3 regions of the Kitasatospora brasiliensis genome follow, and region 2 is predicted to be linked to each of the others. Evidence: riboswitches for the same ligand, from Rfam matches in the RefSeq annotation. Region 2 holds a riboswitch; each other region holds the start of a gene.
The links. A riboswitch is a leader RNA that binds a small molecule or an ion and turns the genes downstream of it on or off. The one in region 2 is predicted to bind S-adenosylmethionine.

Region 1 (5,031 bases), on a different contig from region 2:
GCGACGGACGGCCCTGGTGCGCGGAGGTCCATTCCCTGCCGCTCCCGGGGGCCTCACCGACCCGGTCCGCTGTCACTCTCACACTGTGAGTGCTAACGCCAATGATTAGCACTCACGGTGGTCGAGTGCAAGCCCCACCGACGATCCGCGAGCCGCCGCCGGAGCCCTCCGGGAACGCCGTCGAGGCCGTCGGGGAACGCCGACGGGCCCGCACGACACGAGTCGTCCGGGCCCGTCGAGAAGCGAGTTGGTCACCAGCCGTGGGGCCGCGCCGAGCTCCTGGGGTCGGAAGGGGTCAGACCGCCGCGCGGACCATGTCCGCCTGCGGGCCCTTCTGTCCCTGAGAGATCTCGAACTCGACCCGCTGGCCCTCCTCGAGGGTGCGGTAGCCGTCCATCTGGATCGCGCTGTAGTGGACGAAGACGTCCGCACCACCGTCGACCGCGATGAAGCCGTAGCCCTTCTCCGCGTTGAACCACTTGACGGTGCCCTGAGCCATTCCGAACTCCCCTAGTGCTGTGCTGGCCCTTCACGGGCCCGCAGGTCGCGGGCCCGGGTTGGTTTGAAGGCCGGCCCGGGGAACCCCCCCTGGGCGCAGCCGTGCACGCCGCAGTCCTCCGCGCAGGACGCCAGGCGGCTTCCGGCGAGCGGGTGATTGCGTCGACCGCCGCTGAATGTATCCGGATCGACGCCCTCTGCAACAGGGCCAGCCGCCGGTAATTCCGCCGGGGTGTCAAGGGACAGTACGGGCCGAATCGGAATGATCTCGGCATTCCGCGCCGGACATAGCGGACGAATTACGCAAATGACCGCAGGAATTCTGACATCGGCCTGACATGTTTCACTCGCCGGTGCCACCGGCCGAACGCCCTGGGGGCGGTGCAGCACGCCCGGAAGAAGCGCGGGCGAAAAGGAAACCATGTTCCCAGTCGAGCGACACTCTACTCCGACTCGACCCGAAAATATTCCCGCCGAAATGCCGACGGCCGTCCGCGCATACGGAGAACGGAATTCCGTACGCACGGACGGCCGCGGGATTCCCGCGACGGACGCGACGGCTCAGCAGCCGCCGGCCACCGCCGGGATGATCGAGACGCCGGCGCCGTCCTTGATCTCGGTCGCCAGGCCCTCGGCGAAGCGCACGTCGTCGTCGTTCACGTAGACGTTCACGAAGCGGCGCAGCTTGCCGGTGTCGTCCAGGATGCGGGCGGAGATGCCCGGGTGGTTCGCCTCCAGGTCGGCGATGACCTCGGCCAGGGTGGCGCCCTCGGCGGTCACCTCGGCGGCGCCGCCGGTGTAGGTGCGCAGGATGGTGGGGATGCGGACGTTGGCGCTCATGACGCTCCTATCGGGTGGTTCGTGAAGTCGTTCAGGCGGAGGCGAGGCCGGCGGCGCGGAAGGCGTCCAGCGTCGGGCGGATGACGGCGGTCATCCCGGAGTCGGAGACGGCGTCCAGGGTCTTCAGGCCGTCGCCGGTGTTGATCGCGACGGTCTCCTTGGCCGGGTCCAGCTGACCGGTCTCGACGAGCTTCTTCAGCACGCCGACGGTCACCCCGCCCGCGGTCTCGGCGAAGATGCCCTCGGTCCGCGCCAGCAGCCGGATCGCCGCCACGACCTCGGCGTCCGTGACGTCCTCCACCGCGCCGCCGGTGCGGCGGGCGATGTCCAGCACGTACGGGCCGTCGGCCGGGTTGCCGATCGCCAGCGACTTGGCGATGGTGTCCGGCTTGACCGGCTTGATCACGTCCCGGCCGGCCTTGAACGCGGCCGACACCGGCGAGCAGCCCTCGGCCTGGGCACCGAAGATCTTGTACGGCCGGTCCTCGACCAGGCCGAGCTTGATCAGCTCCTGGAGGCCCTTGTCGATCTTCGTCAGCTGCGAGCCCGAGGCGATCGGGATGACGATCTGCTCCGGCAGCCGCCAGCCGAGCTGCTCGCAGATCTCGTACGCCAGCGTCTTCGAGCCCTCGCCGTAGTACGGCCGCAGGTTCACGTTGACGAAGCCCCAGCCCTCGCCGGCCGTGTCGCCGATCAGCTCCGAGCAGAAGCGGTTCACGTCGTCGTAGTTGCCCTCGATGCCGACCAGCTCACCGCCGTACACCCCGGCCATCACGACCTTGCCCTGCTCCAGGTCGTGCGGGATGAACACGCAGGACCGGAACCCGGCGCGGGCCGCCGCGGCGCCCACCGCGCCGGCCAGGTTGCCGGTGGAGGAGCAGGACAGCGTGGTGTAGCCGAACGCCCGGGCCGCCTCGATCGCGCAGGCGACCACCCGGTCCTTGAAGGAGTGGGTCGGGTTGCCCGAGTCGTCCTTGATGTGCAGCTGGGCGGTGAACCCGAGCTCCCGGCCCAGGTTGTCGGCCTTCACCAGGGGGGTCCAGCCCGGGTTCAGGTTGGGCTTGGAGGCCACGTCGGCCGGGACGGGCAGCAGCGGCGCGTAGCGCCAGATGGAGGCGGGACCGGCCTCGATCCGCTTGCGCAGCTCCTCGGCGGCCTCGCTGCCGAACTCGTAGGCGATCTCCAGCGGGCCGAAGCACTCCAGGCAGGCGAAGCTGGGACCGAGCGGGAACCGGGTGCCGCACTCCCGACAGGACAGGGCGGCGGCGGGGCCGAGGTCGACGGAAACAGGTGCGGCAGTGTCGCTAGCCATGATGGCGAGGCCTCTCTCCTCATCTTCCCCGCGGCGCGGTCGCGCCACAGGCCGGAATTGGCACCTGTCCCGCCGGGGCCTGTCGAGACAGCCGCGCGAGAAGGTTGCCGGGACGTCAACGGGCCGTTCCCTCAGTCCCTCTGGATGAGCTTGTGAAATTGTGGTGGTGCTCAACGGCGACCCCGACGTGCAAAGGTCCGACCGCTGTACGAAGACTGTATCCGAAGGCGTCAATCCTGAACGGGACCGTCCGCCACGCGAGATGACCCGTTCCACCCGACCCCGCCGAGGAGACTTCCGTGCCCGCCGAACCGACCCCCGAGCTCCTCCCGCAGGCGGCGTCCTGGCTGAGCCGACGCTCCTGGAGCGCGGCCGACCGGCCGGTCGACACCCTCCTCGCGGCCAAGGAGCGCACCGGCCGCACGGTCAGCGTGGTCCTCCCCGCCCTGGACGAGGAGGCCACCGTCGGCGACATCGTCCGCACCATCCGGCGCGAGCTGATGGAGCGCCTCCCACTGGTCGACGAACTCGTCGTGGTGGACTCCGGCTCCACCGACGCCACCGCCGCCGAGGCCGCCGAGGCCGGCGCCCGGGTCGAGCACCGCGACGCCATCCTGCCCCGGCTGCCCGCCGTCCCCGGCAAGGGCGAGGTGCTCTGGCGCTCGCTGCTGGTCACCCACGGCGACATCGTCTGCTTCGTGGACGCCGACCTGCGCGAATTCGACCCGGCCTTCGTCTCCGGCATCGTCGGCCCGCTGCTGACCGACGAGTCGATCCAGCTGGTCAAGGCCATGTACGACCGCCCGCTGGAGTCGGAGGGCGCCGTGCTGCCGGCCGGCGGCGGCCGGGTCACCGAACTCGTCGCCCGCCCGCTGCTGAACCTCCACTGGCCGGAACTCGCCGGTTTCGTCCAGCCCCTCGGCGGCGAGTACGCGGCCCGCCGCTCGCTGCTCGAACGACTGCCCTTCCCCACCGGCTACGGCGTCGAACTCGGCCTCCTGGTCGACGCCCTGGAGCTGGCCGGCCTGGACGCCCTGGCCCAGGTGGACGTCGGCGTCCGGCACCACCGCCACCAGGACGGCCAGGCCCTCGGCCGGATGGCCGCCACCATCTACCGGACCGCCCTCGAACGCCTGGACCGCAGCCACCGCCTCAAGGCCTCCGCCGACCTGGTCCACCCCCAGCTCACCCAGTTCACCCGCGACCCGCTCAGCCGCGCCTTCACCGCCCACACCCACCCGGTCACCGCCCAGGAACGCCCCCCGATGCACACCGTCCCCGAGTACGCCACCCGGCACTGACGGGTTTGCCACGCCGGGGCCCCGGCAACATCCCAACCATGGGCGATCTCACGACCAACCGTTCGAACGCGACCGGCACCGCCCCCGTCCTGGTGGCTTCCAACCGGGGACCGGTGTCCTTCAGTACCGCCGACGACGGCACGCTGACCCTGCGGCGGGGCGGCGGCGGCCTGGTCTCCGGCCTCTCCGCGATCGAGGACCCGAACGCCGTCTGGGTCTGCGCCGCCCTCAACGACTCCGACCGCAGAGCCGCCGCCGAGGCCCCCCACGGCCGCCTCGACCTGGCCGGCCACGAGGTCGGCGGCCAGGCCGTACGGATGCTGGACCTGGACCCGCGGACCTTCGCCCGCGCCTACAACGGCGTCGCCAACTCCACCCTCTGGTTCGTCCACCACCTGCTGTACGCGACGCCCACCGCGCCCGCCTTCGACGCCGACTTCCGCACCGAGTGGGCCGCCTACCGGGCGTACAACGAGGCCTTCGCCGAGGCCCTGGCCGCCGAGGCCGCCCCGGACGCCGCGGTCCTCGTCCAGGACTACCACCTCTCGCTGGCCCCGGCCCTGCTCCGCGCAGCCCGTCCCGACCTGCGGATCGGCCACTTCTCGCACACCCCGTGGGCCCCGCCCGAGTACTACCGGCTGCTGCCCGACGACGTCGCCCGGGCCGTACTCACCGGCATCCTGGGCGCCGACCGGGCCGGCTTCCTCGCCGAGCGCTGGGCCCGCGCCTTCGCCGCCTGCTGCGCGGACGTGCTCGGCGCCACCGTCGACCACGAGGCGCTCACCGTCACCTTCGAGGGCCGCACCACCCGGCTCGGCGTCCACGCCCTCGGCGCCGACGCCGACTTCCTGCGCGAGCGCGCCCACCGTCCCGACGTCGACGAGCGCCTCGCCGCCCTGCGCGCGGCCGTCGGCGAGCGCCGCACCATCGTCCGGGTCGACCGCACCGAGCTCAGCAAGAACATCGTCCGCGGCCTCCAGGCCTACCGGCACCTGCTGCGCACCCGCCCCGAGTGGCACGACCGGGTGGTGCACATCGCCTTCGCCTACCCGTCCCGCACCGACCTGGCCGAGTACCGGA
Region 2 (5,031 bases):
GCCGACCACGGTCGCGATCACCAGGGCCTGCCGGCCCGGGTTGCCGAGCGCCTGGCCCAGCCGCTCCACCAGGACCGTACGGCCGGTGAAGTCAGCGGCGTCGGGCGGAAGTTGGGCCGGTCTGGGATGCGGGGTGGCGGCCCCGACGGGCACCTCCGGCGCGACGGCGGCGACGGGCGCCTCGGACTGTTCGGCCCGCTGCGGCTCGGCCGGCTCCACCGGCCCGGAGCGCGGCGCCGCGGACACGGCCGGCGCCGGGGCGGCGAGCGACGGGTCGCCCTCCAGGATCCGCTGGTGCAGCAGGTCCAGCTCCGCCCCGGGCGCCACCCCCAGCTCGGCCAGGAACAGCTGGCGCGTGCCCCGGAAGACGGCCAGCGCGTCCGCCTGCCGCCCGGCCTGGTACAGCGCCCGCATCAGCAGCCCGTACGCCCGTTCGTGCAGCGGGTGTTCGGTGGTCAGTGAGGTCAGCTCCGGAATGCACCGGGAGAACCGCCCCAGGGTGAGGTCCAGGGCGATCCGCTCCTCCAGCAAGGTCAGCCGAAGCTCCTCCAACCGCTGGCGCTGGCGCTGGGCGAACGGGCCCGGGATGCCGGTCAGCGGCTCGCCCTGCCACAGCTCCAGCGCCTGGTTCAGCAGGTCGCGCGCCTCCTGCGGCTCCCCGGCGGCCGCCGTGCGCTCGGCCCGCGCCGCCAAGTCCTCCGCCCGCGCCGCGTCCACGGCGTGCTTGGGCAGCACCAGCCGGTAACCGTCCCCGGCCGAGGTCAGCACGGCCGGGGCGTCCGGCTGCTCGCCGTGCAGGACCTTGCGCCACCGCCAGGCGTACGTGCGCACCGTCGTCATCGCGGTGCTCGGTGGCTCCTCGCCCCACAGCGCGTCGATCAGGTCCGTGGCGCTCGCGCCGTGTCCCGGCCGCAGCAGCAGCACCGCCAGCATCGCCTGCTGCTGGGGACTGCCGACCTTCAGCGCGGTGCCGCCGCGCTGCGCCCGCATCAGTCCCAGCACCGAGAACCGGAAATCATCCATTCCTGCACCTGCCCGCCTCGTGTGCTCGCCCCCGCCCGCGCACGCGCCACCCCCCGAAATGATGAGCCCCTATCAACCCACGCCACCCGTCGGGCTGTCGAGAGATCGTCGACCCGACGGTGATCCGGTGTTGATCGGCCGTCAGCACAATCGGAGGCGTGGCACCCGAGTCGGCTCGGCACGAACCGCCGGGCCCGCCACACCCCGGTCGCCCTGCCGCCGCCCGGGCGACCACCACGGCCCTCGAAGGCGAAGCCCATGAACACCGACCTGCTCTACCGGCTGCTCGACGTCGACCCGGCCGCCGGACCGGTCGAACTCCTCCACCGCGCCCGCGCCGACCGCGACCTCCCGTACCTGGTGCTCGCCGCGCTCGCCCGGGAGGGCGTACGGATGGGCCGGCACGCCCGGGCCGAGCTCCAGCGCGCCCGCGACCGGGCCGACTGTTACACCCGCCTCGCCCGCGAGCTCACCGACGCCACCGGGGTCCGCCCGATCCGCGGCCTCCCACTGACCGGCCACTACCCGCCCGAGCTGCCCCGGCCGCTGGACGAACTCAGCCTGGTCAGCCCCACCGAGGCCGCACTCTGGCAGGCCGTCAACCGGCTGGTCACCGACCACCCGGTGGAGAGCGTGGACGTCACCCTGCTCGGCGACCGCCCCCGGCACACCGCCGTCACCCTGCGATGGCCCGCCGAGGACCCGCTGCTCGACCCGTGGTACCAGGTCCGGCTGGCCACCGCCGCGCTCACCGGCGACCACGCCACCGTCCCGATCCGCCCCTACCTGGCCGCCGCCGACCACGTCGAATGCCTGATCGCCCTCGCCGAGGAGGGCCTCGGGCGCGCCTTCCGCGCGACCGACGTGATCGACGTCGCCCAGCTGGCCGGGCAGCCCTTCGAACCCGACGAGACCGCCGCGGTCGTCGCCGCCTACCGGCTCGCCCCGGAGACCGCCGCCCTCCTCGACCTCGCCGCCGAGCACGTGCCGCTCGGCGCCCTGCGGGACGTACGCGCCGTCCTGGAGGCCGAGGTCGCCCCCGAACTGCGCCGCCGCCACACCCCCGCCGGCGCGTCCCCGCCGCGCCACGGCACCCTGCTGCGCCGCACCGTCACCCGGTACCAGTGGGACGAGGCCCTGCTGCTGCCCGCCGGCGCCGCCACCCTGCTGCTCACCCCGGTCGCCGACTACCTGCTCGCCCCCGCCGGCACCCGCCCGACGGCGCTCGAACGCAGCGCCGCCCTCGCCGCCCTGCACGCCTGGGACGCCGCTTCCGGCACCGCCCCGGACACCGCCGACCGGGCCCCGCGCATCGGCCTGAGGGAGCCGCGCCACCGCTGATCGGCGCCGCGCACGGCGGCGGCCCCCGTTTTGGCGAGCCGCCCGGAGCTATGTATCGTTCGTCGCGAATCATCCAGAGGGGTGGAGGGACCGGCCCTACGAAGCCCCGGCAACTCCCCGTTCGACCCGGCGTCCGAAGTACGCGCCGTGCCGTCCGGGGGCAGTGCCAACTCCGGCCTGTCGCCACTGTGGCGCGGGAAAGATGAGGAGACACGGTGCTCTCTGTGCTGTCCTTCGCCCGGGCGCTGACCGCCCCGGCCCTTCCGCGTACCCTTCGTACCCCTCTCGGTACCCCTTCCGTGCCCGGCGCAGGCACTCGGCCGACTCCTCCGGCCCGTCCTCGCTGACCACCCCCGGCTTCCGCACGCCGGGAGCCGCCGTGAGCAGGACCACCCGCCGCTCACGGGCACTGAGACTGGAGTACCCCACACCATGGAGAACACGAGCGGCGTCGGCGTGCTCGACAAGGTCACCACGATCCTCGGCATCCTGGAGGCAGGCCCGGCCACCCTGGGCGGACTCGTCAACGCCACCGGCATGGCGCGCCCCACCGCCCACCGGCTGGCCGTCGCCCTCGAACACCACCGGCTGGTCACCCGCGACATGCAGGGCCGCTTCGCCCTCGGCCCCCGGCTCACCGAGCTCTCCACCGCGGCCGGCGAGGACCGCCTGCTGGCCGCCGCCGGCTCGGTCCTCACCCACCTGCGCGACGTCACCGGGGAGAGCGCCCAGCTCTACCGGCGCCAGGGCGAGGTCCGGATCTGCGTGGCCGCCGCCGAACGGCTCACCGGCCTGCGCGACACCGTGCCGGTGGGCGTCACCCTGCCCATGAAGGTCGGCTCCGCCGCGCAGATCCTGCTCGCCTGGGAGGAGCCCGAGCGCCTGCACCGCGGACTGCAGGGCGCCCGGTTCACCGCCACCGCGCTCAGCGGGGTACGGCGCCGGGGCTGGGCCCAGTCCATCGGGGAGCGCGAGCCGGGCGTCGCCTCCGTGTCGGCACCCGTGCGCGGACCGTCCAACCGGGTGGTCGCCGCCGTCTCCGTCTCCGGCCCCATCGAACGGCTCACCCGCCACCCGGGCACCCACCTCTCCCAGGCCGTCCTGGAGGCGGCCCGCCGCCTCACCGAGGCGCTGCGCCACCCCTGACCGGCACGGTCGGACGCCGGACACGAGCGCGCGCCCGCCCTCGCATCCGGCGTCCGACCAGTAGCATCGCTTCAAACCTCTTTCGAGCTACCTTCCGGTAAGTCAGCGATGGCCCGGACGGACGCCAACGGGAAGGCCGTCCAGCGGCGTTGGCCGTCCACCGGCGTTGGGGGAGATGTGACCGTCGTCGCCGCCGTGGCCCGCTCCACCCGGGTCCGGCCGCGCTCCGCCGCGGACCTGCTGGCGGAGGCGGTCGCCCGGGCCGGGCTCTGGGAGCGGCTCGCCGAGCGGGCGCACGGCGACCCGGGCGCGGTCGCCGTGCTGCTCACCCCGGGCGCCTCCGCGTACGGCGATCCGGCGACGGCCGTCAGCGCCGCCCTCGTGGAGCACCTGATCGACCAGCTGCACGACCGGGGCTACCACGACGTCACCGTCGGCGCCGCCCGCTGCGGCCCGGACACCTGGCTGGCCGGCCCCGGACTCCTCGACACCTGCCGCCGCCTCGGCTACCGCGAGCGCACCCCGCACGGCAACGCCTACCGCCTGGTGGACCTCTCCGAGGACGTCCAGCCGGCCGAGTTCCCCGAATCCGCCGTCCTGCACGGCAGCGGGCTGGCCCGCGGCTGGCTGGAGGCGGGCTTCCGGATCAACATCGCCAAGAACTGCACCCACCCCGAGTTCGGCTACGCCCTGTGCCTGGCCAACCTCTTCGGCGTGCTCCCGCAGGATGACAAGCACCACCACTACCGCGCCCGCCGCGACGGCGCCGAGGTCATCACCGACCTGCTCGGCGCCTACCCGCCCGACTTCCACCTCGTCGACGCCGTGGTCAGCAGCCACGGCTGCGCCGGATCGCAGGTCGGCCGGCCGCTGCGGACGGACACGGTGATCGCCGCGCCGGACGGAGTCCTCGCCGACCTGGTCGGCGCGCTGCTGATGGGCGTCGACCCGGTCTCCTCACCGCTCAACGCCCGCGTCCTCAGCGACCGGGGCCTGCCCGACGCCTACCGGGTCGACGGCGACCTGACGCCCTACCCGGGCTGGCGCAACCCGCCCCGCGCCCTGGTCGAGGCGGTGCGCCGGCTCGCCCCCGACGGGCGCGCCCACCGGCTGTTCAGCATCGCCGCCTGGCGGGTCGACCCCGGCGCCGCCGAGGTCACCGACCCGGCGCTCGCCCGGCTCTCCCGCCTGCTCACCGCGCTGATCCGCGCCGCCGACACCAACCCCGCCGCCACCGCCACCCTGTGCGCCATGGTCACCGCCGCGGCCTCCGCCTCCGCCACCGTCCGCGCCTGGAGGACCGGCAACGCCAAGGACGCCCTGCGGCGCCGGGACGTCTCCCTCGCCGTCGACCCGGACACCTACACCCACCAGGACTTCGACCGGATCACCGCCCTGCTGCGGCCCCTGGAGACGGTCATCGACGCCCTGCCCGAGGACGCCTGGCAGATGCGCTGGCAGCACGTCGGCCACTCCATCCTGTTCGGCTGCGAACGCACCATCAACGCCCCGTACGCCGAC
Region 3 (5,031 bases), on a different contig from region 2:
GTGGCGATGGTGCGGGTGCGCCGGCACGACGACCTGGCCGAGGTCATCCCGGGCCGGCTCAACAAGGTCCCGGGGGTGGCCGACACCGAGACCCAGATCGCCTTCCGCACCTACTCCCAGCACGACCTGGAAGCCGCCTTCGCCCTCGGCCTGGACGAGTAGCCGAACGAGTGGCGCTCAGCCCGCCCGACGAGTGTCCGCGACGCAGCGCCCGCCCTCGTTGCGGTAGTTCCAGGCCGCGCCGTCCGTGACCAGCTCCCGGACGGCGGTCAGGAAGCGCTCGACGTGCTCGTCCGGCGTCCCGGCCCCGAAGCTCACCCGGATCGCGTTCAGGCTGCGCTCGCCGGGCAGTGAGGGCTCCGGCGCACCGCACTCGGACGGGGCGACGTCCTCGTCCCCGAGCAGGGTGCGGAGCAGCGGGTGGGCGCAGAACAGCCCGTCGCGCACCCCGATGCCGTACTCGGCGGACAGCGCGGCCGAGAAGTGCGAGCTGTTCCAGCCCTGGACGACGAAGGACAGCACGCCCACCCGGGCGGAGTCGGCGCCGAACAGGTTCAGCACCTTGACCTGCGGGATCTCGGCCAGCCCGGCCGTCAGCCGGGCGATCAGCTGCCGCTCGCGGGCCTCCAGCGCGTCGAAGCCGGCCTCGCTCAGCGCCCGGCAGGCCGAGGCGATCGCGTAGGCGCCGATGACGTTCGGCGAGCCGGCCTCGTGCCGGGCCGGGCCGGTGTGCCACTGGACGGCCACCGAGCCGTCGGTCTCCCGGGCCACCGTCCGGGTCGCCCCGCCGCCGGCCAGGTACGGCTCGGCCGCGTCCAGCCAGTCCGCCCGGCCGGCCAGCACCCCGGCGCCGAACGGCGCGTAGATCTTGTGGCCGGAGAAGGCGATCCAGTCGACGTCCAGCTCGCGCACCGAGACCCGGTGGTGCGGCGCCAGCTGGGCGGCGTCCAGCACCACCCGGGCGCCGTGCCGGTGGGCGGTCCCGGTCAGCTCGGCGACCGGCCAGAGCTCGCCGGTCACGTTGGAGGCGCCGGTGACGCAGAGCAGCTTGGGGCCCTCGGGCGCCTCGGCGAGCGCGGTGTCCAGCGCGGCCACGGCCTCGGCCCGCGAGCGCGGCGCCCGCAGGTAGGTGACGTCCAGTCCGGCGTGCGCCCAGGGCAGCAGCGAGGCGTGGTGCTCGGTCTCGAAGGCGAACACCCGGGTGCCGGCCGGAACGGCGGCGGCCAGCAGGTTGAGCGAGTCGGTGGTGGCCCGGGTGAAGACCACCTGGTCGCCCTCGCGCAGGTCGAGGAACTCGGCGACGGTGCGGCGGCTCTGCTCGAACAGGTCGGTGGACAGCTGCGAGAGGTACCCGGCCCCGCGGTGCACGCTGCCGTAGTACGGCGCGTAGGCGGCGACGTCGTCCCACACCCGCTGGAGCGCCGGCGAGCTGGCCGCGTAGTCGAGCGCCGCGTAGCCGACCTTCTCACCGCTGGCGAGCGGGACCTGGACATCGGCACCGAGGACGGCGAGCGGGGCACAGATTTCGGCAACAACGGACATGGGGATGCACTCCTTCTCAGGGTGAGGGACCCCGGGAGTGCTAGTCGTCCGGCGTCCGCGCTTGTCGCACGGACGGCTTGCCGTGACGACCCGGTCCTCACCCAGGGCACCCCGCCACGGACGGAGGGTTGCCGGACAGCAAGCTGGGGCTTGGCGCTGTCACTCATGACCTGGCCAAGACTCTAGGTCGCGGCCGACGGGCGGTCAAACGGCGTTCCACCATCCGGACAGCGCGCGGAAGCCCGCGCCGGCGCACCGACGCGGGCTCCCAACTACCGCCTCAGGCCCGGCTGGTGGCCTCCGACCACCGCCGCAGCAGGTCCTGCGCCGCGCCGGAGTCGATCGCCCTCGCGGCCCGCTCCATGCCCGCCGCCAGCTGCTCGGCGAGCGGCGCCTCGCCCAGGTCCAGTGCCACCAGCGCCGCCGCCGTGTTCAGCAGGACGGCGTCCCGCACCGGCCCGTGCTCCCCGGCCAGCAGCCGCCGCGCGACCTCGGCGTTGTACGAGGCGTCCGCCCCGCGCAGCGCCTCGATGCCGACCAGCTCGATGCCGACGTCCCGCGGGTCGAAGGTGCTCTCGGTGACCTCCCCGTCGCGCACCAGCCACACCCGCGAGGTGGTGGTGATGGTCAGCTCGTCCAGCCCGTCGTCGCCGCGGAAGACCAGCGCCGTCGCGCCCCGCCGGGCCAGCACCCCGGCGATCAGCCCGGCCAGCCGGGTGTCGAAGCAGCCGACGGCGTGCGAGGCGACCTTGGCCGGGTTGGTCAGCGGCCCGAGGATGTTGAAGGCGGTCGGCACTCCGAGGTCGACCCGCGCGGTGGCGGCGTGCCGCATCGAGGGGTGGAACTTCGCCGCGAAGCAGAAGGTGAGCCCGACCTCCTCGGCCACCTCGGCCACCCGCCGGGCCGACAGGTCCAGCGCCACCCCGAGCTTCTCCAGCACGTCCGAGGAGCCGCTGGCGGAGGAGGCCGACCGGTTGCCGTGCTTGATCACCTTGGCCCCGGCGGCGGCCGCGACGATCGCCGACATGGTGGAGATGTTGACGGTCTTCGCCCGGTCGCCACCGGTGCCGACGATGTCCACCGCCGGGCCGGGGATGTCCAGCGGCTCGGCGTGCTCGTACATCGCGTCGACCAGGCCGGTGATCTCCTCGACCGACTCGCCCTTGGCCCGCAGCGCGACCATGAATCCGGCCACCTGCGCGGGGGACGCCTCGCCGCTCATGATCCGGTCCATCGCCCACGCGGTGGACGAGCGGTCGAGGTCCTCCCCCTTCAACAGCGCCGTCAGGAGGTCCGGCCAGGTGCGGACCACCTGCGCGGGGTCGCTACCGCCGTTCGCAGGGTTCACGTTCACCATGGCTGACTCCAGCTGTTGTCGGTTCCCCGCTCCGGGGGGACGTCCGTACGGATGGAGCCAGCCTATCGAGCGCGACGCCCGCTTCTCCTCCTGTTCTGCGGACCGCCGCCGGGGCGGGACTCAGCGGACCGCCGGAGCCCGCTTCGCCAGCCGCGCCCGCAGCAGGGTGGCCACCGCCTCGGCCAGCGCCACCGGTTCCACCGGGCGGGAGATCGCCGCGTCGGCCCGGCTCCAGGCGGCCAGCCAGGAGTCCTGCGGCCGGCCGATCAGCACCAGCACCGGCGGGCAGCCGTAGATCTCGTCCTTGAGCTGCCGCCCGAGGCCCAGCCCGCCGACCGGCACCGCCTCGCCGTCCAGCACGCAGAGGTCCACGCCCCCCTTCTCCAGCGCCTTGAGCACCGCGGGGGTGGTCGCGCACTCCAGGTAGGACAGTTCCGGAAGATCCTCGGCGGGCCGACGGCCGAGTGCCGTCAGCACCTGCTCACGGGTGTTGCGGTCGTCGCTGTAGACGAGGACGGTGAGCGTCTCATCGGTCGTGTACGCCATGGGCCCTGCTCCCTCAAGTGTGATCCGGACCACGTTCGCCTGATCCGGATGCTACTCCCGATCACCCGTCGCCGAGTCCCCCTCGCGCACCTTCCTCCCCGAGCCGCCGCGCCCGGGGCTCACCCGCTCGGAGGACGGCCCGTCACCCGATCCGGCCCGGTCCACCCGTACGGCCGACCCGGAGCCCCTTTCCCCTACCTCCCGGGGCTGCGCCGACCGTGCAACGACCCGCCGGGCAAGGGGGTCGTGAGCTGCTCCGAGGAACCATCAGAAAAGGGACGCGCCGCTGCTCAGCCCCCGTCCGGACACCCCGTCGCCCCTCAAGCGGGCATACCGCACGCACCGGACACTCCGAGGGACACCCCCCGACGTGAAGACGGAATAAGGGACCGACATAATGTCCGTCGTGGCGACAGCAACAGCAGTAGAAACCGGGCACGCGCACGGATCGGTCAACCGGCCGAACATGGTCAGCGTCGGAACGATCGTCTGGCTCAGTTCCGAGTTGATGTTCTTCGCGGCCCTCTTCGCGATGTACTTCACGCTCCGCTCCGTCAAGGGGCCGGAGTTCTGGACCGAGAAGGCCCACGCCCTCAACGTGCCCTTCTCCTCGGTCAACACCACCATCCTGGTGCTCTCCTCGCTCACCTGTCAGCTCGGCGTGTTCGCGGCCGAGCGCGGTGACGTGAAGAAGCTCCGGGCTTGGTTCATCCTCACGTTCGCCATGGGCGCGATCTTCATCGGCGGCCAGGTCTTCGAGTACACCGATCTGGTCAAGAAGGACGGTCTGTCGCTGTCCTCCGACCCGTACGGCACGGTGTTCTACCTGACCACCGGCTTCCACGGCCTGCACGTGACGGGTGGTCTGATCGCCTTCCTGCTGGTCCTGGGACGGACGTACGCAGCCAAGCGCTTCACGCACGAGCAGGCCACCGCCGCGATCGTCGTGTCGTACTACTGGCACTTCGTCGACGTCGTGTGGATCGGCCTGTTCGCGACCATCTACCTGATCAAGTAACCAGCTGATCAGGTCGCTGGCCACCGGCTGCGGCCCCCGCCCTCACCGGCGACGGGCCGCTTCTGCCGGTGCCGACGCTCCCACCGACCGACCGCGCGCGCAGCCCTAGACGGGCAGCCTCGTGCCGGCCAGACCGGCCGCCGGGTGCACCCACCAGTCGACCAGATCCTGACACCGGGGTTATTCCGTGAAAAAGCTCTCCGCACGACGGCGCCACCCATTGGCGGCGCTGGTCGTCCTACTTCTCGCCCTGGCGGCAACCGGGGGGCTGTACGCCGCGTTCGCGCCCGCCGACAAGGCGCAGGCCGACGTCGCCGCGCAGTCGCTCGCGATCGATGAGGGCAAGAAGCTCTTCGCCGTGGGCTGCTCCTCCTGCCATGGCCTGAACGGCCAGGGCAGCAGCGACGGTCCGAGCCTGGTCGGCGTCGGCTCCGCCGCTGTCGACTTCCAGGTCGGCACCGGCCGCATGCCCGCCCAGCAGCCCGGCGCGCAGGTCCCGCGCAAGAAGAACATCTACTCGCAGGCCGAGATCGACCAGCTCGCCGCCTACGTCGCCTCGCTCGGTCCC

Region 1: it holds a riboswitch for S-adenosylmethionine, as region 2 does, so the genes downstream of both, thrC (threonine synthase) here and QWJ13_RS33075 (IclR family transcriptional regulator) in region 2, are expected to answer to the same signal.
Region 3: it holds a riboswitch for S-adenosylmethionine, as region 2 does, so the genes downstream of both, QWJ13_RS05310 (aminotransferase class V-fold PLP-dependent enzyme) here and QWJ13_RS33075 (IclR family transcriptional regulator) in region 2, are expected to answer to the same signal.

Annotation. Positions count from the first base shown of each region.
Region 1 covers NZ_JAUOOW010000006.1:141,185-146,215, forward strand. Annotated here, with positions in the region: gene QWJ13_RS23415 (cold-shock protein) at 296-499, opposite strand; gene QWJ13_RS23420 (ubiquitin-like small modifier protein 1) at 1,060-1,338, opposite strand; gene thrC (threonine synthase) at 1,370-2,650, opposite strand; SAM riboswitch class I at 2,667-2,801, opposite strand; gene QWJ13_RS23430 (glucosyl-3-phosphoglycerate synthase) at 2,950-3,951, shown strand; gene QWJ13_RS23435 (alpha,alpha-trehalose-phosphate synthase (UDP-forming)) at 3,990-5,031, shown strand, end outside.
Region 2 covers NZ_JAUOOW010000011.1:6,953-11,983, forward strand. Annotated here, with positions in the region: gene QWJ13_RS33065 (AfsR/SARP family transcriptional regulator) at 1-1,023, opposite strand, end outside; gene QWJ13_RS33070 (hypothetical protein) at 1,282-2,364, shown strand; SAM riboswitch class I at 2,431-2,573, shown strand; gene QWJ13_RS33075 (IclR family transcriptional regulator) at 2,797-3,510, shown strand; gene QWJ13_RS33080 (DUF362 domain-containing protein) at 3,688-5,031, shown strand, end outside.
Region 3 covers NZ_JAUOOW010000001.1:1,167,375-1,172,405, forward strand. Annotated here, with positions in the region: gene QWJ13_RS05305 (Lrp/AsnC family transcriptional regulator) at 1-162, shown strand, start outside; gene QWJ13_RS05310 (aminotransferase class V-fold PLP-dependent enzyme) at 178-1,542, opposite strand; SAM riboswitch class IV at 1,595-1,713, opposite strand; gene trpD (anthranilate phosphoribosyltransferase) at 1,823-2,899, opposite strand; gene QWJ13_RS05320 (response regulator) at 3,020-3,445, opposite strand; gene ctaE (aa3-type cytochrome oxidase subunit III) at 3,843-4,463, shown strand; gene qcrC (cytochrome bc1 complex diheme cytochrome c subunit) at 4,651-5,031, shown strand, end outside.